3 regions of the Arthrobacter sp. ERGS1:01 genome follow, and region 3 is predicted to be linked to each of the others. Evidence: riboswitches for the same ligand, from Rfam matches in the RefSeq annotation. Region 3 holds a riboswitch; each other region holds the start of a gene.
What was found. A riboswitch is a leader RNA that binds a small molecule or an ion and turns the genes downstream of it on or off. The one in region 3 is predicted to bind thiamine pyrophosphate.
Positions count from the first base shown of each region.

Region 1 (7,317 bases), 700 kb from region 3:
CGCGGCGATCGGCCTGCTCCGGTTCCCGGACCTCATGAGCCGGATGCACGCCGCCACCAAGCCGCAGGTGCTGGGCTTGTTCCTGATGCTCACGGCCGTTGGCCTTCAGTTGCGGCTGTGGTCGCTGCTGCCCGTACTGCTCGTGGCCTGGCTGTTCCAGCTGCTCACGGTGCCCGTCTCGGCGCACATGGTGGGCCGTGCCGGCTACCGCACCAAGCACCGCCGCCCCGAACTGCTCAGCGTCGACGAGCTCAACGACGTGGTGGCCGCGGCGGTCGACCCGCCGCACGGGACGCCTTCGCACGGGACGCGGGGCAGCTAGACCTCTTCGGGGTGCTGGTTGAAGCGGGCGATCGCCTTTTGCGTGGTGCGCCCGGCCAGGACCTGGATGACGGCGGCCACGGCCGAGGAGACCAGGGCAAACGTCAGCGCCGAGCGCAGGCTGTTCTCAAGGTCGGTACCGTCCTTGGGGGGCTTGTTTCCGGTACTTTTTTCCCACGCGGTGTCCACGATCTTGCTGGCCACGAACCCGGCGCCGAGACTGACGCCCATGCCGAGCAACTTGAACACAATATTCACTGTTTTCTCCCCTTGCTTCGCGGCCGGATCCGGCCCTGCGTTTCCTGCTGCCAGCCTATCCGCTTGCGTGGCTTCGGCAACCGGGCTGATGGGTGTTTTCGGAGGTGGCTGCGCGCCGACCGCCGCCTCCGGCCAGCCGCAATTGAAGGTTTCTGAGTGGAACGTAATCATTTGACGCACTAACTGCCGCGTAACTAGGGTGGCAGCAACTGTCCCGCGATTTTGTGATCCATAACACGAGCTGTGCGGGCGCTTGCATTTCAACTGAGGGGAACCAGCAGCATGAGGCGTGTCATCAAGAATGCGGCCACCGGGGCCTTGGCCCTGGCGATCGTTGCGGGGGGCGGGATGATGGCATTGTCGCCGCAGTCCCTTCCGGCGGCGGAGGCCGCCCCGGCCGTTCCACAGATCCTGCCCGCACCACAGGAGATCAGCACCGACGGCGTGCCCGTCCCGCTGACCGGGACCGTCAAGGTCGCGGCCGGTGCCGGCACCGACGCCTCGGCCAAGGCCCTGCTGGCCCAGGTCATCGCGAAGGCGGGCGGCACGGCCAGCTTCGTTGACGCGGCCAACCCGGCGGGCGCCACCGTTTTCCTGGGCACGACGGCGGACAACGCCGCCCTGCCCGCCGCCCTGACCGCCGTCGGCGCCGGCAATGCCGACGCACTGGCCGCCAACGGCTACGTCATTGCCACCGGAACCGTTTCCGGCAAGCCTTCACTGGTGCTGGACGGCAAGGACGCCACTGGCACCTACTACGCCGTGCAGAGCCTGAGCCAGACCGTGAAGTCCGGCGTCGTGCCCGCCATGAAGGTCAAGGACTGGCCGCTCATGTCGATTCGCGGCGCCATCGAGGGCTTCTACGGCATCCCGTGGTCGCACCAGGCCCGGCTGGACCAGCTGGCCTTCTATGGCAAGCACAAGATGAACACCTACATCTACACGCCCAAGGACGATCCCTACCTGCGCTCCCAGTGGCGGGACCTGTACCCGCCCGCCGAACTGGCCAAGCTGAAGGAACTCGTGGACGCGGCCAACGCCAACCACGTGAACTTCACGTTCGCACTGTCCCCGGGCAACGACGTCTGCTATTCCAGCGACGACGACTATGCCAAGACCACGGCCAAGTTCGACCAGCTGCGCTCCATTGGCGTGAGCAGCTTCTACGTTGCCCTGGACGACATCCCGCTCAACCTCCGGTGCCAGTCGGACATTGACAAGTTCAAGGCGGCGGGCTTCCTGAAGCTGGCCGACGCACAGGCGTTCTACCTCAACCGGATCGTCAACGGCTATATCAAGCCGAACAACCTCCAGCCGCTGCAGACCGTGCCCACCAACTACAACGGCTCCGGCGCCGACCCCTATAAGGGCGAGTTCGGCCTCATGGTGGACAAGTCGGTGCTGATCCAGTGGACCGGCGAAGGCGTCTTCTCCGACCAGATTACCGAGGACTCCGTCACGAAGGCCTCCGTCAGCTACAACACCAGCCACCTGTACATCTGGGACAACCTGCCGGTCAACGACGGCCAGCGCGGGCGCCTGTTCCTGAACCCGGTGGAGGGCCGCGACCCCAACCTGTACAAGCACATCGACGGCATCACCTCCAACCCGATGATCGAGGCCTACGCCTCCATGATCGATCTTGCCGGCTTTGCCGACTACTCCTGGAACGGCCCCGCCTATAACGCGGCCACGACGCAGAGCTCCATCATCAGCGAACTTGCGGGCCCCGACGCCGCCGTGCGCAACGCTCTTGAGGTGTTCGTCGACCTGAACCAGAGCTGGAAGCCGTACCGCCCCACCTCCCAGACGGCACCGGCCCTCAGCGCCGACATCGCCGCCTTCTGGACCGCGTACGACGCCGGCAACACGGCCGGAATGAAGCCGCTGACCGACCGGCTGGCCGTCATCAAGGCGCTCCCGGCAACGCTGTCCGCCATGTCCATGAAGGGTTTCTACGACGACGCCAAGCCGTGGATCGACGCCGCCGCACACTGGGCCGACGCCATGGACAAGCAGATCACCATGCTCACGGGCATCAAGGCCGGCCACGGCTCCGTCGCCACGGACGCCGTCCTGGCCGCCGGCGACGCCAAGGCACAGGCGCTGGCCGCCACCGTTCCCGACCTTGACGGAAACGGCGGCATTGCCCAGAACGTCATCGTCCCGTCCGTGGGCGACGGCGTCTTCCAGACGTTCATTGACGCCGCCCAGGCACGCTACAACACCTGGTTGAACGTCACGGCAGCGCCCGCCGCCGGCAAGTACGCGGCCACGGCCAGCTCCTCGCTGGGCACCTACTCGAACAATACGGCCAACAAGATGACCGACGGCGACCCCGCCAGCCTCTGGTGGTCAAGCGCCCCGCCGGCCGTGGGCTCCTCCGTCACGGTGGACCTGGGCTCCGTGAAGACGGTGGGCAAGGTCCTGATCCAGCAGTCGGATTCGGACACCACCACCGGCGACATGATCTACCACGCCCGCGTGGAGTACTCGGAGGACGGCACCGCCTGGACTGCCGCCGGCACCTTCGACACCAAGCCGCGCATCGAGCAAAGCTTCGCCACCCCCGTACAGGCCCGCTACGTGCGCATGGTGGCCGCGGCCGTCAACTCCGGCGGCCAGTGGGTCAAGGTCCGCGAGTTCCAGGTGTTCCCGGTCATCACCGACCTGAGCAGCGACCTCGCGGGCGCCAACGGCACCGGCCCGGCCAGCGCCTTCGACGCCGACATCTCCACCGCATTCGAGGCGGCCACGGCACCCGTTGCCGATTCAAACCTGACCCGTACGCTGCCGAGCGCCCAGGCCATCAAGTCGATCGTCGTGGTGGGCCACGCCGCCGGCGAACTCCAGGTCCAGACCGGCGACGGCTGGACCACCCTGGGCACGCTGGACCCCTCGCTCAGCTTCCAGGAGGCGGCACTGACCCAGGACTCAATCACGGGTGCGCGGATCCTGTTTTCCGCAGCTGCGGCCCCGGCACTGGCCCGGGCTGCCGTTGAGAAGCCCGTGATCTACGAGCTGGGCCTGCGCACCACCGGCGTGGTGGGCAGTGATCGGCTGATTGGCGCCGCACCGGAACCGACCGAGACGGCGACGCCGACGACCGACCCGACCACGGGTCCCACGGCGACGCCGACGACCGACCCGACGACGGATCCCTCCGAGACGGCGACGCCGACCACTGACCCGACTGGCTTGGCCACGGCAACGACGGATCCGAGCAAGACGGCAACGGCGACGATGGATCCGAGCGGGTCCGCCGCCCCGACGGCCTCGGCTAGCTCAACGACGTCGGCCGCTGCCTCCTCCATGGCGCCGGCAAGCGCCGCGGCAACCACGACGGCACCTGCCGCCGGTGGAAACCTGGCCAGCACCGGCTTCAGCCTGGGTGCGGCCGGCGGCATCGCCCTGCTGCTGATGCTGGGCGGCCTGCTGCTGGTCCGGCGCCGCTCGGCACGCCAGCACTAGGCGCGCCGGTACTGGCAAAAACGGCCCGGCGCTGACCGCGTCCGGGGCGTACCCAACGGGAGTCCACCTGTCATGGTGGGCTCCCGTTGGGCGTTTGTGACCACGCCCATTCACCCCGCAGGGGGCTTCGCTGTAGACTGAAGCCGCAATTCAACACGACAGGGGAGCGTCTACCCGCCTTGGGTACCGGCGCTGAGAGTGCGGTTCGCCGCAGACCCTCGAACCTGCTCCGGCTAGTACCGGCGAAGGGAGTCGAGTTCTCTTCGGCTGCGCGGAAATACCGCCGCGGCCGCCCCTCCTGCAAAGGAGGACACATGAGCAAGTCATTCGCGGGCGCGCCCGCAAACCCCAAAGCAACACCCACCAGCACCTGGCGCGTGGTGGACATCGTGGTGGCGTCGGTACTGGCCGTCGCCGTCGGCGTCATCTTCTGGCTGTGGTCCGCCGGCTACGGCGTCATCGCCGCCGTCACGGTCGCCTTCCCGCCCCTCGGCGGGCTGTACGGCGGCGGCTGGCTCATTGCCGGCGTCATCGGCGGCCTGGTGATCCGCAAACCCGGCGCAGCCCTGTATTGCGAACTGGTCGCGGCCGTCGTCGAAAGCCTGCTGGGCACCCACTTCGGCTTCACCGTACTGCTGTCCGGGCTGGTCCAGGGCATCGGGGCGGAAGCAGCGTTCGCGCTGTTCCGCTACCGCAAGTTCTCGCTGCCGGTGGCCCTGTTCGCCGGCGCACTGGCCGGCGTGGCCATGGGCCTGAACGACTCCCTCGTCTACAACGTGGAGTGGGCGTTCGGCTGGAAGGCCGTCTACGTGGTGCTGGCCGCCATCTCCGGCGCCGTCATCGCCGGGCTACTGTCCTGGCTGGCCGTCCGCGGACTGTCCCGCACCGGAGCCCTGGCCAACCTGCCCTCCCGCGGCGCCGCCACCGAACCGGTGATGTAAGCGTGCCAGCCGCGAACCATCGCGGGGCAGTTCCGGCACGGATCACGGCCAGGGGGTGGGGCTGGCAGCACTCCGGCCGCGCCAACAAGGCCATCCACGACCTTGACCTGGACATCGCCCCGGGCGAACGCGTGCTCCTGCTGGGCCCCTCGGGCGCCGGGAAGTCAACGCTTCTGCACGCCCTGGCCGGGGTGCTGGGTGCCGACGAGGAGGCCGACGAGTTCGGCAGCCTGCTCATCGACGGCCGGCCCGTGCCCGAGTCACGGGGCCGTGCCGGGCTCATGCAGCAGGACCCCGACGCCCAGGTGGTGCTTTCCCGCGTGGGCGACGACGTCGCCTTCGGCGCCGAAAACCTCGCCGTGCCGCGGGAGGAAATTTGGCGCCGCGTGCCGGCCGCGCTGGACGCCGTGGGGCTGAAACTGCCCTTCGACCACCCCAGTTCGGCCCTGTCCGGCGGACAAAAGCAGCGCCTGGGCCTGGCCGGCATGCTGGCCATGGAGCCCGGACTGCTGCTGCTCGATGAACCCACGGCCAACCTTGACCCGGCCGGTGTGGTGGAGGTCCGCGACGCGGTCCGCCGCAGCCTCGATGCGACGGGGGCAACCCTGGTCGTCGTGGAGCACCGGGTCGCCGTCTGGCTGGACGTGGTGGACAGGATCGTGGTCCTGGCCCCGGCCGCCGCGGGAGAACCGGGCGGCGTGCTGCTGGACGGCCCGCCCGAAACCGTCCTGGCCCAGGCCGCGGGCATGCTGGCCGCGGCCGGCGTGTGGGTGCCCGGCCACGTGCCGGCCACGCGCCCCCGTGCGCCCCAACAGAAGTCCGACGCCGGTCCGCAGCTCCTGCTGGAGGCCTCGGACCTCGCCGTCTCACGGCTCAAAAGCCGGCGGCGGCACCCCGCCGCGCCCGCCGCAATCGTCCCGTCGGTGCGGATTTCGGCCGGCCGGGCGCTGAGCGTGACGGGCCCCAACGGTGCCGGCAAGTCCACGCTGGCCCTGACCCTGGCGGGTTTGCTGCCCGCCGCGGGCGGCCACCTGGCGGCAACGGAACTGCTGGCGCGCGGCGCCGGTGGCTCGCCGCTGAAGTGGCGGGGCCGGGAGCTGATTGAGCGGATCGGCACCGTATTCCAGGAGCCTGAACACCAATTTGTCACCGGCAGCGTGCGCGACGAACTGCTGTTCTCGCCGAGGCTGCTGGGCCGTGGCGGCGACGGGGTGGATGATCTGCTGGCCCGGCTGCGGTTGGAACACGTGGCCGACGCAAATCCATTCACGCTCTCCGGCGGGGAAAAACGCCGGCTCTCCGTGGCCACCGTGCTGGCCGCAAGCCCGCAGGTGCTGGTCCTGGACGAACCTACCTTTGGCCAGGACGCCAACACCTGGGCCGAGCTCGCGTCGCTGCTGACCGAGCTGCTCGACGCCGGCACGGCCGTGGTCTCCGTGACCCACGACGAGCTCTTCACCCGCGTCTTGGGCGGCGATCGGCTGGTGCTCGGCGACGCCGCCGACGGGGCGGATCCCTCCGAGCTCCTGGTTGAGGGCCCCGTTGCGGGGACCCGGCACGCCAAGGCGGTGCAGCGATGAGCGTCGACGTCATGGCCGCCCCACGGTCCACCGCCTGGCTTGCCGGGGCAAACCCGCTCGCCAAACTGGGTGCCGGGATTGCCGTGACAGTCGTGCTGCTCGTCAGCGTCGACTGGGTCTCGGCCACCGTGGCGCTGGTGCTTGAATGCCTGCTGCTGCCGCTGGCAGGACTGGGCGTGCGGACGCTCCTGCGCCGCGGCTGGCCCATCTTGTTCGCGGCGATCGTTGGCGGTTACGGGACGGCGCTGCTGGCTCCGAAGACGGGCGAAATGCTGCTGGCCCTGGGTCCGGTGACATTTACCAGCGGTTCCGTGGCGGCGGGTATTGCGATCACCCTGCGAGGCCTGGCGATTGCGCTGCCCGGCATCATGGTGCTGGCCAGCACGGACCCCACCGACCTGGCCGACGCATTGGCGCAAAAGCTGCGCCTTCCACATCGCTTCGTGCTCGGGGCGCTGGCCGCCATGCGCCTGGTGGGGTTGCTCGTGGCCGAATGGCAGACCCTGGGCATGGCCCGGCGCGCCCGCGGCGTGGGTGGCGAGCCGGGTTTCCTCAGCGGCCTAAAGGCCTCGCTGGGCCAGTCCATGGCACTGCTGGTCCAGGCCATCCGCCGGGCTTCCCGGCTGGCCGTCACCATGGAGGCCAAGGGCTTTGGCGCCGGTCCGCGTACCTGGGCCCGGGAATCGACGTTCGCGCCCCGGGACCTTGCCGTCGTGGCCGGGGGAGTGGTGATCGCCGCGGCTGCG
Region 1 covers NZ_CP012479.1:3,694,431-3,701,747, reverse strand. Annotated here, with positions in the region: gene mnhG (monovalent cation/H(+) antiporter subunit G) at 1-322, shown strand, start outside; gene AL755_RS20690 (DUF4235 domain-containing protein) at 319-579, opposite strand; gene AL755_RS22685 (beta-N-acetylglucosaminidase domain-containing protein) at 862-4,050, shown strand; TPP riboswitch at 4,201-4,318, shown strand; gene AL755_RS20680 (ECF transporter S component) at 4,365-4,991, shown strand; gene AL755_RS20675 (ABC transporter ATP-binding protein) at 4,994-6,571, shown strand; gene AL755_RS20670 (energy-coupling factor transporter transmembrane component T family protein) at 6,568-7,317, shown strand, end outside.
Region 1: linked by a shared signal. The riboswitch ahead of AL755_RS20680 (ECF transporter S component) and the one ahead of AL755_RS17570 (3-oxoacyl-ACP reductase) in region 3 are both predicted to bind thiamine pyrophosphate.

Region 2 (7,317 bases), 1.0 Mb from region 3:
CGGCGATCGACTTCAACTCAAGGACGACGTCGCGCTCGTCACCTTCGATGCCGAGCAGGGCGAATCCGGGGGCCTTGCGCTTGAGCGAGGACAGTGCTGCGTTGCCGAGCCCGCCCTGGCCGCCGGCCGCGGCAACATATTCGGAGCCTTCGCCGACGAGGTCGGCCAGGACGTTTCCGGCCTTGTCCTTGACGACGGTGCCGTCGGGGACGGTCAAGACCAGCGATTCGCCGATCTTTCCGTCGCGCCAGTCACCCATGCCGGGGCCGCCGTTGGAGGCGTGGCGGTGGGGTGCGTGGTGGTAGTCAAGGAGGGTGGTGGTCTGGGCGCTCACGCGCAGGATGACGTCGCCGCCGTCGCCGCCCTTGCCACCATCGGGTCCGCCGAGGGGCTTGAACTTCTCCCGGTGGACCGAGACGCAGCCATGGCCGCCTGTCCCGCCGGATACGTGCAATACAACCCGGTCAACAAAGCTGGCCAATGAATTCTCCTTGATTAGTACTTGCTGGTGCGCACCAATTCTAGTCCGCGTGGGGTTTGACCCCTAGATGCAAAGCGTGTGCTTGTTAAAAGCCTGTGGAGCGAGCCATGCGGCCCGCTCCACGAGGTTTTACTGAAATATTAGACCGCAGCTGCGACGATGTTCACGACGCGACGTCCACGACGCGCACCGAACTCGACAGCGCCGGCTTCCAGTGCGAACAGCGTGTCGTCGTTTCCGCGACCTACGCCCTCGCCCGGGTGGAAGTGGGTGCCGCGCTGGCGAACGATGATCTCGCCCGCCTTGACAACCTGACCGCCGAAGCGCTTGACGCCCAAGTACTGAGCGTTGGAGTCACGACCGTTGCGAGTGGAACTCGCACCCTTTTTATGTGCCATTTGAAATGCCTACCTTTTGACTTAAGTTTAAGAGGATCTACAGGTTCGCTTGATTAAGCGATCGAGGTGATCTTGACCTTGGACAGTTCCTGACGGTGGCCCTGACGCTTCTTGTAGCCGGTCTTGTTCTTGAACTTCTGGATGACGATCTTCGGTCCACGAAGATCCTCCAACTTCTCAGCCGTAACCTTCACATTAGCCAGGTCCTTCGCGGCGGTGGTGATTGTCTCACCATCGACCAGGAGCAAAGCGGGCAGCTCAAGCGTGCTGCCAACTCCACCGGGGACGCGGTTCATGGTCACGTAGTCTCCGACGGAAACCTTTTCTTGACGGCCGCCTGCGCGGACAATCGCGTACACCACTGGGGAACTCACTTCTCTCGACGTTTATAACAAAGAATTTATGTGCCTCAACGCCGTGGACCTCAATGGAGTTCTACCATGGAGTGGTTGCCCTAAGTGTTGGCGTAAGCACCGAAGATCAAGAATACGCTAACTCTTGCTCCGGCCGCAAATGAGACTGGTTCCGCGCCATCGACCAGGGAGTAAACGAACCGTAATCCGCCTGCCCCGCCCGTTCAACGGAACCGTGCAGAACCACCTTAGCCTGCTTTGTGCCCCCGGGTGTATTCATAAGCCGCGACGCGCCGTGTTTTTCCGCCCCAGGTCCGTGGCGTTAATCACCTACGGCGTGCAGCCGGGGTGCGTCGAAGAAGTCCACCTCGTATTGGGCCGAGTGCGCGAAGGCCGTGCGCATGCGGGCACGTTCTTGTTCCGAGCCTCGGCGGGCCGCGGCGTCGACGATCGAAATGGCCGTTTCGGTGGCCTGGGCAAACGCCTCGTCCGCATAGGTTTCCAGCCAGCTCCCGTAGGGGTGGCCGGCGCTGCGGCTGGTGTAATCGGCGTGCAGCACCCGGCCCACCTCGGCGTACAGCCAGTAGCAGGGCAGCACGGCCGCCACGACTTCGCCATAGCTGCCGGCAAACGCGGCCGCCTGCAGGTGGTCGACATAGTGCTTCGTCACGGGCCCCTGTTCCACCGTGGCGGGGTGCTTGCTGAGCCAGTCCCGGTGCAGGGACAGCTCCACGGCCAGGCAATTTTGCGCCCCACCGGCCCAGAAACGCTGCTCCTCCTCGGTGGGGGCCAGTTCGCTGGCCCGGGCAAGCACCCGCGAATACGCGTTCAGGTACATGGCGTCCTGCGCCAGGTAGTAGGCAAAATGGGCTTCCGGAAGCGTGCCGTCGGCCAGGTCCTTGATGAAGTCAAGGTCAAGGATGGCGGCCATTGGGCCGGCCGCGTCCGCCCAGAGTTCGCGGCCAAAGGCGCCCGCCGCGGGCGGCACCGACTCCCACAGCTCATGGAAGTGGTTGACGGGCCCGTGCCCGTGCCCCACGACCAGCTCGGCGGAAGTCTCCAGCGCCCGCGTGAGCCATTGCTTGACGCGTTCCACGGTGAGCACCCAATCTCCCGTGGTGACCTGCACCGTGGCCAGGGCTGCCGACAGGGTGCAGCCGGTGCCATGCGTGTTGGGCGTGTCGACGCGGCCGGAGCTGAAGTGGGCCATGGCGCCGTCGGGGCCGATCAGGGCGTCCGGGCATTCGGGCCCGGCCAGGTGCCCGCCCTTGACCAGCACGTGGATGTCGGCGGAGGCGGCCAGCACCTTGCCCTGCTGCAGGGCCGCCTCCCAATTGCCGGCCTCCGGCTCACCGAGCAGCGCCGCCAGCTCGGGCAGGTTGGGGGTCACCAGGTGGGCCTGGGCCAGCAGGCCGCGCAGGCCCTCCAGGGTGCCCTCCCCGGCAAGGGAATCGCCGCTCGTGGCAACCATGACGGGGTCAAGGACGACGACGGCGGGCCGGGTTTCCGCCAACCACTCCCCCACGGTTGCAATCACCTCGGCAGTGCCAAGCATGCCAATCTTGACGGCGTCGAGGGTGATGTCCGCGGACAGGGCATCAAGCTGGCGGCCCAGGAACTCGGCCGGCGGCACGTGCACGTCCGCCACACCGCGGGTGTTTTGTGCCGTCAACGCCGTGATCGCGGCCATGGCGTAACCGCCGTGGGCGGAAATCGCCTTGATGTCCGCCTGGATGCCGGCCCCTCCGGAGGGATCGGAACCGGCGATGCTCAGCACGCGCGGGTGTCGCACCACGGTGCCGGGCACCCCGGAAGCGGGTGACGCCGTCGCGGGCCGTGCAGTATTAGGCCGTGCAGTATTAGGCAATGCAATGACAGGCACAGTTGAGGTGTTGTGATTCATCCGGACATCCCTTCGCCGGTGCTAACCGGACAGGTTCAACGGGTCTTTTCTCAGCCGGCCCTGATAGTCCGGCACCCCGTGTCTTTTTCCAGCCTAGTTCCGTTGCCCGCCCTTAACGAAAACTGACCCGCAACAGTGGCCGGAATTTCAACGAAACTTGAAATTCCAACCACTGTTGCGGGTCAGCTAAGGGTGCGGGCTAAAGCTCGGACGCCGGGACGCCGACACCCAACATGATGATCGGCTCCGCCGCCTTCTTTTGGGCCACTGCGGGCGCCGGGCGTTCCACGGCGGCGCTGCTGTGCGCCGGGGATCCGTGGGCGTGCGCGACGGCGTCGGACGTTTCAACGCTCGTCTCCGCACCGCCCTGGGCGCTGCGGGCACTGCGGTTGCGGCGTCCGCGGCGTGACCGCGAGCGGTTCCCGCCGGCGGCATCGTGCTCCGCTGCCGCATCGTGCGGGCCGGAGAGCTGGTCGAGTGCCTCGGCAAGTCCGGCAAGTGCGGCGGCCGGGTCGGCGAGGTGGTCGGCGTCGTCCTGGTGGTGTCCGCGCGGCAGCTCCACGGCTTCCCCGCCCAGGGTCAGCGTCGCGGTGTCACCCAGGCTCGTGGGCAGGGTGTTCACCGGCACGGCCTCGTGGTGCTCGTGGTGGTCCTCGTGGTGCGCTGCAGCGGCCGCGGCGGCAATGTTGGCCAACGCAGCCCGGGCGGCAGTGGCCTTCTGGGCCTTCTCCGCCTCGGTGGCGTCGTCATGGACGGGCGCCTGGACCTCGACGGCATCCGTCGCCTCGGCGTCGCCCTGCTGGTTGCGGTTGCGGTTGCGCTTGCGTTCGCTGCGGGTGGAGCGGTTGGCCGTGCGTTCGCTCTCGCGGTGATCGTTACGCACCGGCTGCGGGTGGTGCTGCTCGGCGGCAACGGTGTGCACGCGGCGGTGCTCCACGGGAATCTCATGGGTGACCATGCCGCGGCCGGCACAGGTTTCACACTGCTCGCCGAAGACTTCCAGCAGGCCGGTACCCATGCGCTTGCGCGTCATCTGCACCAGGCCAAGGCTGGTGACCTCGGCGACCTGGTGCTTGGTCCGGTCGCGGCCCAGGCATTCCACCAGGCGGCGGAGCACCAGGTCGCGGTTGGATTCAAGGACCATGTCGATGAAGTCGATGACGATGATGCCGCCAATGTCGCGCAGGCGCAGCTGGCGGACCACTTCCTCGGCGGCTTCGAGGTTGTTCTTGGTGACGGTTTCCTCGAGGTTGCCGCCGGAGCCGGTGAACTTGCCCGTGTTGACGTCCACCACGGTCATGGCTTCGGTGCGGTCGATCACCAGGGAGCCGCCGGAGGGCAGGAACACCTTGCGCTCGAGGGCCTTGGAGATTTGCTCGTCGATGCGGTGGGCACCGAAGATGTCCTCGGGCTTGGTCCACTTCTCCAAGCGGTCCAGCAGGTCCGGGGCAACATAGGTCACGTAGGCCTCGATGGTGTCCCAGGCTTCCTCGCCGGAGACGATCAGCTTGGTGAAGTCCTCGTTGAAGACGTCACGGACCACCTTGATGGTGAGGTCGGGCTCGGCGTAGAGCATCTCCGGGGCCAGCGTCTTGTTGGAGGAGGCACGGTTGTTGATGCCTTCCCACTGGGCGCGCAGGCGGTTGATGTCGTTGGTCAGCTCTTCCTCGCTGGCACCCTCGGCGGCGGTGCGCACAATGACGCCCGCGTTCTCGGGCAGGTGGTCCTTCAGGACGCGCTTGAGGCGGTTGCGCTCCACATCGGGGAGCTTGCGGGAGATGCCCGTCATGGAACCGCCCGGCACGTACACCAGGTAGCGGCCCGGCAGGGAGATCTGGCTGGTCAGGCGGGCGCCCTTGTGGCCCACAGGATCCTTGGAGACCTGCACCAGCACCGAATCGCCGGACTTGAGCGCGTTCTCGATGCGGCGCGGCTGGCCGTTGAGGTTGGCGGCGTCCCAGTCAACTTCGCCCGCGTACAACACGGCGTTGCGGCCGCGTCCAATGTCAACGAAGGCCGCTTCCATGCTGGGGAGCACGTTCTGGACCTTGCCCAGGTAGACGTTGCCGATCAGGGAGTCCTGCTGGGTCTTGGAGACAAAGTGCTCGGCAAGGATGCCGTCCTCCAGGACACCGATCTGGATGCGGTCATCGTTTTGGCGCACCACCATGACCCGGTCCACGGATTCGCGGCGGGCCAGGAATTCGGCCTCGGTGATGACCGTGCGGCGGCGGCCGGAGTCGCGGGAGTCGCGGCGGCGCTGCTTCTTCGCCTCCAGGCGGGTCGAGCCGCGCAGGCTCGTGACCCTGTTGGACGCGCTCGACGACGATTCCACCGGCGTGCGCGGAGCCCGCACCTTGGTGACGGTGTTGGGCGGGTCCTCGTCCGTGCCACCCGTCAGTTCAAGGTCCTGCTCGCCGCGGCGGCGACGACGACGGCGACGGGATGTGACGCCGTCGGCCTCACCGTCCTCGGCCGAGGCGTCATCGTCGGAGGATTCCTCGGAAGCTTCGGCGGCCTTGTTGCGGCGGTTGCGGTTGCGTCCGCGGCGCGGGCGGGAATCGGCGTCCTCGTGGTCCTCGGCGTCGTCCGCATCCTGCGTGGACTCGGCCGGCGCGGGGACGGCCAGGCTGAGGTCGGGGGCCAGGAACAGGGCCGACATGCCGGCGGCCGGAGCCAGGAACAAAGCGTCCGCTGCGGCTGCCGTTTCGGGTGCGGCCGCTTCCGGTGCAGAATTTTCCGGAGACGCCGTTTCGGGTGCTGCCTCGACAGCTGCTTCAACGGTTGCGGCTTCGGGCTCGGCGGCTTCAACCTTCTTTGCGGCCGGCTTGCGGCGGCTGCGGGTGGTCTTGGCTGCCGGGGCTTCCCCTGCGGCAACAGCCTCGGCGGGAACGGTTTCGCTCACGGCCGTTTCGGCCGGCGCTGCCTCGGCGTCCACGGCTGCGTCGGCCTTCTTGGTGGTGCGGCGACGGGCCGGTGCCTTCTTGGCCGGGGCGGCGGGCTCGGTTTCCAGGGTCAGCTCGCCCTGGACGGCCTCGAGCTGGACGGTCTCGGCCTGCACGGTACTGGCGGCAACCGGCTCCTCGACGGGAGTCGTGGCCGGTGCGGTGACGGGTGCCGTGGCACGGCGTCGCGGGGCCCGCTTGGCGGGGGCTTTTTCGGCCGGTGCCGGCTCTGCAATGGCCTCGAGGATCACCGTTTCGGTGACGTCCGCGGCGTCTGCGGGTTCGACGGTCTTCTTGGAACGGCTGCGGCGAACCGGGGCCTTCTTGGCCGGGACCTCGGCGTCGACGGCAACTGCGGTCTCAACTGATGCGGTCTCAACGGGAGCCGTTGACGTTACCTTCGCCGACGCGCGTCGGCTGCGACTCACTTTGGCCGGCGCCGGCGCCGTGCCCTCTGCGGTTGCATTTGCTTCTGTTGCGGGTTGTTCATTGTCCATTTGTGGCGTTAACCTTTGCGCCGCTGCGACACTCCCACATCGAGTGCCGCCAACGGCTGATGTGTCAACACCCGCAGGCGTTGACGGAAGTCGTCTAATTACCTCCCGGGCGGCACCAACTTCTGGGTGCGCAAGCTCCGAAAAGCCGATGGTTTGCCGGAACCGCACTAATCTGCGTGAAACGGACCTGGTGGATGGCTGCCATGAAATGAAGCGTCGTCACCGGCCGTCCCCTGGGCGTGCCATCGGACTGAGGGGCGCATGTGGATCGCCGATCAGCCACCACCATTGTCTCATACGCGCCCCGCCGAGGGATTGATTGGAGCGCGGCGCGCCAAGTTTGCCACGCTAGAATCAGGACACGATGACCGGTCGATTTGAAAAGGACACCATGCCTGCCTCCAGCGTCTCCACCCGCCGTCCAACGGATGAGAAACTGCCCGCCTTGACGCGGGCCAAACCGTTCGGCTGGTTCCTGATTGTCACGGGGCTGGTTTCCTGGCTGGCCTCCGCCACGCTGGTGCTCGAACGCCTTGCCCTGTACGCCGACCCCAACAAGAACCTCAGCTGCGACGTCAACACCTGGATCTCCTGCGGCAATGTCATGAAGACCCCGCAGGCGGCGATCCTGGGCTTCCCGAACCCGTTCATCGGCGTTGCGGCCTTCGTCGTCATCATCACCACCGGCGTGGTGCTGCTGGCGGGCGCGCAGCTGAGCCGCTGGTACTGGCTTGGCCTGC
Region 2 covers NZ_CP012479.1:1,990,006-1,997,322, forward strand. Annotated here, with positions in the region: partial or broken gene obgE (GTPase ObgE) at 1-481, opposite strand, end outside; gene rpmA (50S ribosomal protein L27) at 622-879, opposite strand; gene rplU (50S ribosomal protein L21) at 933-1,241, opposite strand; gene AL755_RS12895 (bifunctional hydroxymethylpyrimidine kinase/phosphomethylpyrimidine kinase) at 1,555-3,135, opposite strand; TPP riboswitch at 3,126-3,224, opposite strand; gene AL755_RS12900 (Rne/Rng family ribonuclease) at 3,335-6,577, opposite strand; gene AL755_RS12905 (vitamin K epoxide reductase family protein) at 6,942-7,317, shown strand, end outside.
Region 2: linked by a shared signal. The riboswitch ahead of AL755_RS12895 (bifunctional hydroxymethylpyrimidine kinase/phosphomethylpyrimidine kinase) and the one ahead of AL755_RS17570 (3-oxoacyl-ACP reductase) in region 3 are both predicted to bind thiamine pyrophosphate.

Region 3 (7,317 bases):
GTTGTGTGGCGTGGCCCTTGCCTCGCTGGTGATCGGCCTCGAACAGATTGGCGCGGCACCCACGCCCTGGGTCGCCGTCGTGCTGTTCCTTGGTGTGTCGGTGGCGAGTGGCGGCGGGGCGCTGTGGTGGTTCCGGCACTCCCGCCACCCGCTGCTGGACCTGCGGGCGCTGCGCATTGCCACGTTCCGGATCGGCAACGGCGGCGGCGCCCTGTACCGGCTCGTCATCAACGCCGTGCCGTTCCTGCTGCCGCTGATGTTCATGCTCGGTTTTGGCTGGAGCGCATTTGAAGCCGGGCTGATGACCATGGCCGTCTTTGCCGGCAACGTGCTCATCAAGCCCGCCACGACGCCGCTGATCCGGCAGTTCGGCTTCCGTGCAATCGTGCTGCTGAGCGCCGGCGGCGGCGCGCTGGTGCTCGGGGCGTGCGCCCTGTTGCAGCCCGCCACGCCGCTGCCCGTCATTGCCGCCGTCCTGTTTGCCAGCGGCGTGCTGCGCTCCATCGGCTTCAGCGCCTACAACACGCTGCAGTTCGCCGACGTGCCGAGGGCCCGGATGTCCGGCGCCAACACGCTCTCGTCCACAATCGCGCAGATCGCCACCGGGCTGGGCGTGGCCGTTGGCGCCTTGATCCTCCGCGCCGCCGAGACATTGCTGGCCCCGGTCCAGGGCACGACGCCGGTGACCGCCTACCAGTGGACCTTCGCCGTGCTCGGGGTGCTCATGCTCTATCCGGTGGTGGAGGCACTGCTCATGCACCGCACGGCCGGCGAAGCGGTGCAGGCCCGGTAACCGGGCGTGGCCACTTTCCTTTATGCGACCGATTCGCCGTGAGTTCGATGCAGAGTTTCACGGGCCGTCCACCTTATGCGCCAAACCCGAACTGGGTCTGGCGCCCGTGTGGTGCGTGCGCCGGACCCGCCGGGGGTTCGGCGCATAAGTGCGGACGCCTTGGCATATGCGCAGCGCCCCGGGCCACCCGTGCGCATAAGGGAACGGCCGCCCGTGGACACCCCTCGACCCACGCGGGCGGGCCGTGCCATGATGCCTAGCACGGCAACGCAAAGGAGCGCTGGGCAATGACATCGTGGAAGATCCGGGATTTTCACTCGCAGGACGTGGAGGGGATCCTGTCCCTGTGGCAATCCCTGCGCGCCAGCGGGGTGGAACCCGTCTATGACCTGTCCGAGGTGCTGGCCTCCTGCGAGAAGGACCACGCCGTGGTGGCCGTCCAGGGCGAACAGATCGTGGGTGCCGCCGTCGGCCGGGCCGCCCACGACCAGGGCTGGATCGTGTTCCTGTCCACGCTGCCCGAGTTCCGCGGCCGGGGGATCGGCACGTCGCTGCTGGCCGCCGTCGAAAACCGCATGGCCGCGCACGGGCTGAACAAGCTCTCCGCCCTGATGCCGGACACCGAGAACCGGGTGGAGGCGTTTTCCAACCGCGGCTTCGTGGTGAAGAAGAACCTGCGCTACTTTGAGCGGCGCATCCCGGTCCAGCGGGCCGAACTGGGCGCCCTGGAAGAGCTGGGCGGCCGGCTGCTGCCGCGGGACTTGTGGCACCGGGTGGCCGGAATGACGGCGGAGAAGGAACTGCTGGAACGCCGGCTCGTGCTGCCGCTGGCCGAGTCCGAGCTCGCCGAGGAGTTCGGCGTGGTGCCGCCGCGCGCCGTCGTGCTGTTCGGCCCGCCCGGCACCGGCAAGACCACCTTCGCCAAGGCCATCGCGTCCCGGCTGGAATGGCCGTTCGTGGAGGTCTTTCCGTCCCGGCTGGCGGGGGAGCCCGGCGGCCTGGCCGGTGCGCTGCGCCAAACCTTCCTGGACATTGCCGAGCTGGAGCACGCCGTGGTGTTCATCGATGAGGTGGAGGAGATCGCCTCGCAGCGCTCCGGGGAGCCGCCCTCGCCCATGCAGGGCGTGACCAACGAGCTGCTGAAGATCATCCCGGCCTTCCGGGACCAGCCCGGGCGCTTGCTGGTGTGCGCCACGAACTTCATCCGCTCACTGGATTCGGCGTTCCTGCGCCACGGCCGTTTCGACTACGTCATCCCCATCGGCCTGCCCGACGCCGAGGCCCGCACCGCCATGTGGTGCCGCTTCATCCCGGACACCGTGCTCGAACACGTGGATGTGGCCGGCCTGGTCGCAGCCAGCAGCGGCTTCTCCCCGGCGGATATCGAGTTTGCCGCACGCAGCGCCTCCCAGCGTGCCCTGGAAAAGGCCGTGTACGACGTCGATGCCGGGGTGGGCGGGCCTCTCACCGACCCGCGCGGTCCGGTCACCGCCGACTACCTGGAGACCATTGCCGACACCCGGGCCACCGTCAGCGAGGCCGTGGCCGCGGACTTCCTCGAGGACATCGACGCCCTGGCCCGGACGTAGCGAGCCGGACATAGTTAGCTGAACGCACCAAGCCGGACGTAACAAGCTGAACGCAGCAACGGCGCGGCGGCGGGCTTCGGCTAGACTCGCTGGCAGTGACACGGGGTGCCCCTTGCGGGGCTGAGAATCACACCCGTTGAACCTGATCTAGTTAGCACTAGCGAAGGGATGTCCCGCCGGTTTTTGTGCGCCCGCCTTTCGCGGCGCAGCATCGCCGTGCCCATCTTTTCGCCTTATTTCAAGGTGGAGTACCATGCAGTTTTCAGAACAAACAGTGCTCGTCACGGGTGCCGGCCGCGGCCTGGGCACCCACATCGCCCGGGCGTTTTTGGGTGCCGGCTCCAAGGTGGTGCTCAACTACCGCAGCAGCGCCGACGGTGCCCGGGAACTGGCCACCGAGGCCGGGCCGGACCGGGCGCTGGCCGTGCAGGGTGACGTCACCAGCCCGGAGGAGGTGGCGGCCATGTTCGCGGCGGCGGAGCAGCACTTTGGCGCCCCCGTCACGACCGTCGTGAACAACGCCCTGGCCGCGTATTCCTTCAACGGCGACGCCCGCGCCACCGCCGCCGGGATCGCCTGGGCCGACTTTGACGCCCAGTTCTCCGGCAGCGTCCGCGGTGCCTTGAACACCACGCAGGCGGCCCTGCCCGGCATGAAAGCGCACGGCTTTGGCCGGGTCGTGAACATCGGCACCAACCTGTTCCACAACCCCGTGGTGCCGTACCACGACTACACGGCGGCAAAGGCGGCGCTGCTGTCCCTGACCCGCACGCTGGCCGCGGACCTCGGCCCGGAAAACATCAGCGTCAACATGGTCTCCAGCGGCCTGCTGCGCACCACCGACGCGAGCGCCGCAACCCCCGATGAGGTGTTCGACTACATTGCCGCAGCCACGCCGCTGCGCCGGGTCACGACGCCGGCCGAGCTCGCCGACGCCGTGCTGTTCTTCGCCTCGCCGTGGGCCCGGTCGGTGACCGGCCAGAACCTCATGGTCGACGGCGGACTGGTGATGAACTGATGCCCGGCACGTCCGCCCGGCAACTGCACCTGAACGTTTTCCTGCACGGCTGCGGCCACCACGGAGCGGCCTGGCGGCTGCCCGACTCGCCGATTGCGGAGCTGGGCGACATCCGCTTCTACGAACGGCTGGCCCAAGTGGCCGAACGCGGGCTCTTCGACGCGGTCTTCTTCGCCGACGGCCAGTCCGCCGGCGATCCGGCAAGTGGTCCGCTGTGGCACCTGGAACCCCTGACCATGCTGGCGGCCATTGCCCGGGCCACCGATCGGATCGGGCTGGTCAGCACGGTGTCCTCCACGTTCTATGAGCCGTTCCACGCCGCCCGCATGCTGGCGTCGCTGGACCACATCAGCGGCGGTCGCATGGGCGTGAACGTGGTGACGTCCATGTTCGACGCCGAGGCCCGCAACCACGGGATGCCCGCCATGCCGCCGCACGAGGAGCGCTACGCCCGGGCCGCCGAATTCATTGACGTTGCACAGGGTCTGTGGGACTCCTGGGACGGCGACGCCCTGCTGCGGGACCGGGCCGGGCGTTACGCGGATCCGTCCCTGGTGCGCCCCGTGCTCCACCAAGGTGCGCATTTCAGTGTTGACGGGCCGTTGAACGTGCCGCGCTCGCCGCAGGGCCGGCCCGTGCTGTTCCAGGCCGGAGCTTCCGAGCCCGGCCGCGCACTCGCCGCCAGCTATGCCGAGGGCGTGTATGCGGTGGCCTATGACCTGCCCAGCGCCCAGGCGTACTACGCCGACGTCAAGCGCCGCATCGCCGAGGCCGGGCGGGATCCCGACGCCGTCGCCATCATGCCCGGTCTGGTCACCTATGTTGCCGCCACCCGGGAGGAGGCGCTGGCCAAGCAAGCCGCCGTGGACGCCGCCCTGCCGGTGGAGACCTCGTTGGCCCAACTGGGCCGGTTCGTCCAACGCGACTGCAGCGGCTGGGAGCTTGACGCTCCCGTGCCGGCCCTGGTGCCGGCGTCGGACTTCACGGGGCCGGCGGGCCGCTACGCCACGATCCTGCGGATCATCGAGACCGAGCAGCCAACGGTGCGCCAACTCCTGGGCCGGCTGGCGGCCGGCGGCGGCCACGCCACCATGGTGGGCACCCCGGCCGAGGTGGCCGGTCAAATGCAGCAATGGTTTGAGGAGGGCGGTGCGGACGGTTTCAACCTGATGCCGCCGCTGCTGCCCGAATCTCTGGAGGACTTCGTGACGCTGGTGGTGCCGCAACTGCAGCGGCGCGGATTGTTCCGCACGGAGTACACGGCCACCACCCTGCGCGGACACCTGGCCCAGCGCACCGCGGCCTAGTCTCAGGCCGTGCGGGGGCCGCTGCCCTCGCCGGCCAGCCCGGCGAGGAACAGCTCCAGGCCGTAACCGAACGCCGCATCGGTGTCGGAGTCCATGGCGTCCAGCAGGCCCGCCCGGGTGAAACCGGCGCGGGTCTGCTCCTGCGTGACGGCGCCCAAAATGTAGTTGACCACCGCGTCGGCGGCCCACCGCCCCTCCTGGTCCGTCAGGCCCTGCGCGTCCAACAGGCCCCGTACACGCAGCAGGGCGGAAGGCCCCGCCGGCGCCAGCACATGGGCCAGGGCCACCACCTCGGCGCCGTCGCGGACGGCCAAGAGGGCGGTGCGGATCGACACGGCCAGTTCGCGCAGCGTGGCCGCCTCGCCCACGGGTGCCAGAATCCGCCCGGCCAGCACCGTCAGCAGGTCCTGCTTGTTCTTGATGTGCCAGTAGAGGGCGCCGACCTGGACGTCCAGGTCCCGGGCCAGGCGGCGCATGGAGAGGTCAGCGAGCCCGTATTCGCGCAGGATTCCCAGGGCGGCGTCGACGATCTGTTCGCGTGTCAGCGCCATGGCCAGCTCCCCTTCGGCAAAGTCCTAGCGCCCCTGCGGCGCCCCTTTATCTTCCCCCATGCCGGGGTGCCCCGATTGACAGCGGGGCCGCCGCCTCACACACTTGAACAGTGTTCAATTACTTTAACGACCTTGCCGACCGGCAGCTGTCCGGTGCCGAGCTGACCCGTGAAGAGGCGCTCGCCGTCCTCGAATCCACCGACGACCAACTGCTGGAGGTGGTGGCGGCCGCTGCACGTTTGCGTCGCGCCCACTTCGGCAACACCGTCAAGGTGAACTACCTCGTCAACCTGAAATCGGGGCTTTGCCCGGAGGACTGCACCTACTGTTCGCAGCGCCTGGGCTCCGCCGCCCAAATCCTGAAGTACACCTGGCTCAAGCCGGAGGAGGCGCTGGCCCAGGCCGCCACCGGCATCGGCGCCGGGGCATCGCGCATCTGCATGGTGGCCAGCGGCAAGGGCCCCAGCGATCGCGACGTGGACCGCGTGGCCGGGATGGTCCGCGAGCTCAAGGACGGCAACCCCCACGTCGAGGTGTGCGCCTGCCTGGGCATCCTCAAGGACGGCCAGGCCGATCGCCTGAAGTCCGCGGGGGTGGACGCCTACAACCACAACCTCAACACCAGCGAATCCATGTACGCCGACATTTGCTCCACGCATGAATTTTCCGACCGCGTGCGCACCGTGGAGCACGCCAAGGACGCCGGCCTCTCGCCCTGCTCCGGCGTCATCGTGGGCATGGGCGAAAGCCATAACGACCTCGTCGACGCCGTCTTCGCACTGCGGGCACTGGGCAGCGAATCCATCCCCGTGAACTTCCTGATGCCCTTCGACGGCACCCCCCTGGAAGGGACTTGGCTGCTGACCCCCGCCGCCTGCCTGCGCATCCTGGCCATGGTCCGCTTCGCTCGCCCCGACACCGAGCTGCGCATGGCCGGCGGGCGCGAGATGCACCTGCGCACGCTCCAGCCGCTGGCCCTGCAGGTGGCCAATTCGCTGTTCCTGGGCGACTACCTGACCAGCGAGGGCCAGGCGGCCAAGGCCGACCTCGAGATGATTGCGGACAACGGTTTCACCGTCCTGGGCAGCCGGGAGCCCGGCACTCAGGACCCGGACGACGCCGTCGCCTCCCCGGGCGGGTCCCTTGCCATCCGTCGCCGCGGGGCCGGCACGGCCATGGCCCCCAATGCCTAGGGGAGCACTCCTGTCGCATCCGGAGTCCGCCGTCTCGGAACAGGCAACGACTCCCGCGTCCCTCATCGCCCGTGACCGCGGGCTGCTGTGGCACCCTTATTCACCGCTCGACGGCGATGCCCCCTTCGCCGTGAACGCAGCGGAGGGCACGAGGCTGAGCCTCACCGCTGCTGACGGCACCGCCTTTGAGGCCGTTGATGCCATGAGTTCGTGGTGGTCGGCGATCCACGGCTACCGGCACCCGGCCCTGGACCGTGCACTGCTGGACCAGGCCGGCCGGTTCAGCCATGTCATGTTCGGCGGCCTCACGCATGAACCCGCCGTACACCTGGCCGAACGGCTCGTCGACCTGGCACCGGAGGGCTTGGCGCACGTGTTCCTGGCGGACTCCGGGTCCATTTCCGTGGAGGTTGCCCTGAAGCTGGCGCTTCAGTACCAGTTAGGCATGGGCCGGCCCCGGCGCACCCGCTTCCTTGCACTGCGCGGCGGCTACCACGGCGACACCTTTGCGGCCATGGGCGTGTGCGACCCCGTGGACGGCATGCATGCCGCCTTCCCGTCCGTGATTCCCCAGCAACTCTTCCTGCCCCGCCCGCCCGCCGCCCGGCTGGTGGACGGCGAACTCGTGGCCGACGCCGCAGAGGTGGCGGCCTGGATCGGGATCCTCGAGGAAACGGTGGCCCGCCACCGCGACGAGCTTGCCGGCATAGTCCTGGAGCCCATACTCCAAGGCGCCGGCGGCATGTACATCTACGCACCCGCCGCGCTCGCCGCCGCCCGGCGCGTGGCCAGCGACAACGGCCTGCTGCTGATCTGCGACGAGATCGCGACCGGGTTTGGCCGCACCGGGACGCTGTTTGCCGTCG
Region 3 covers NZ_CP012479.1:2,995,896-3,003,212, reverse strand. Annotated here, with positions in the region: gene AL755_RS17580 (MFS transporter) at 1-793, shown strand, start outside; gene AL755_RS17575 (ATP-binding protein) at 1,081-2,382, shown strand; TPP riboswitch at 2,474-2,568, shown strand; gene AL755_RS17570 (3-oxoacyl-ACP reductase) at 2,636-3,400, shown strand; gene AL755_RS17565 (LLM class flavin-dependent oxidoreductase) at 3,400-4,707, shown strand; gene AL755_RS17560 (TetR/AcrR family transcriptional regulator C-terminal domain-containing protein) at 4,710-5,258, opposite strand; gene bioB (biotin synthase BioB) at 5,369-6,451, shown strand; gene AL755_RS17550 (adenosylmethionine--8-amino-7-oxononanoate transaminase) at 6,444-7,317, shown strand, end outside.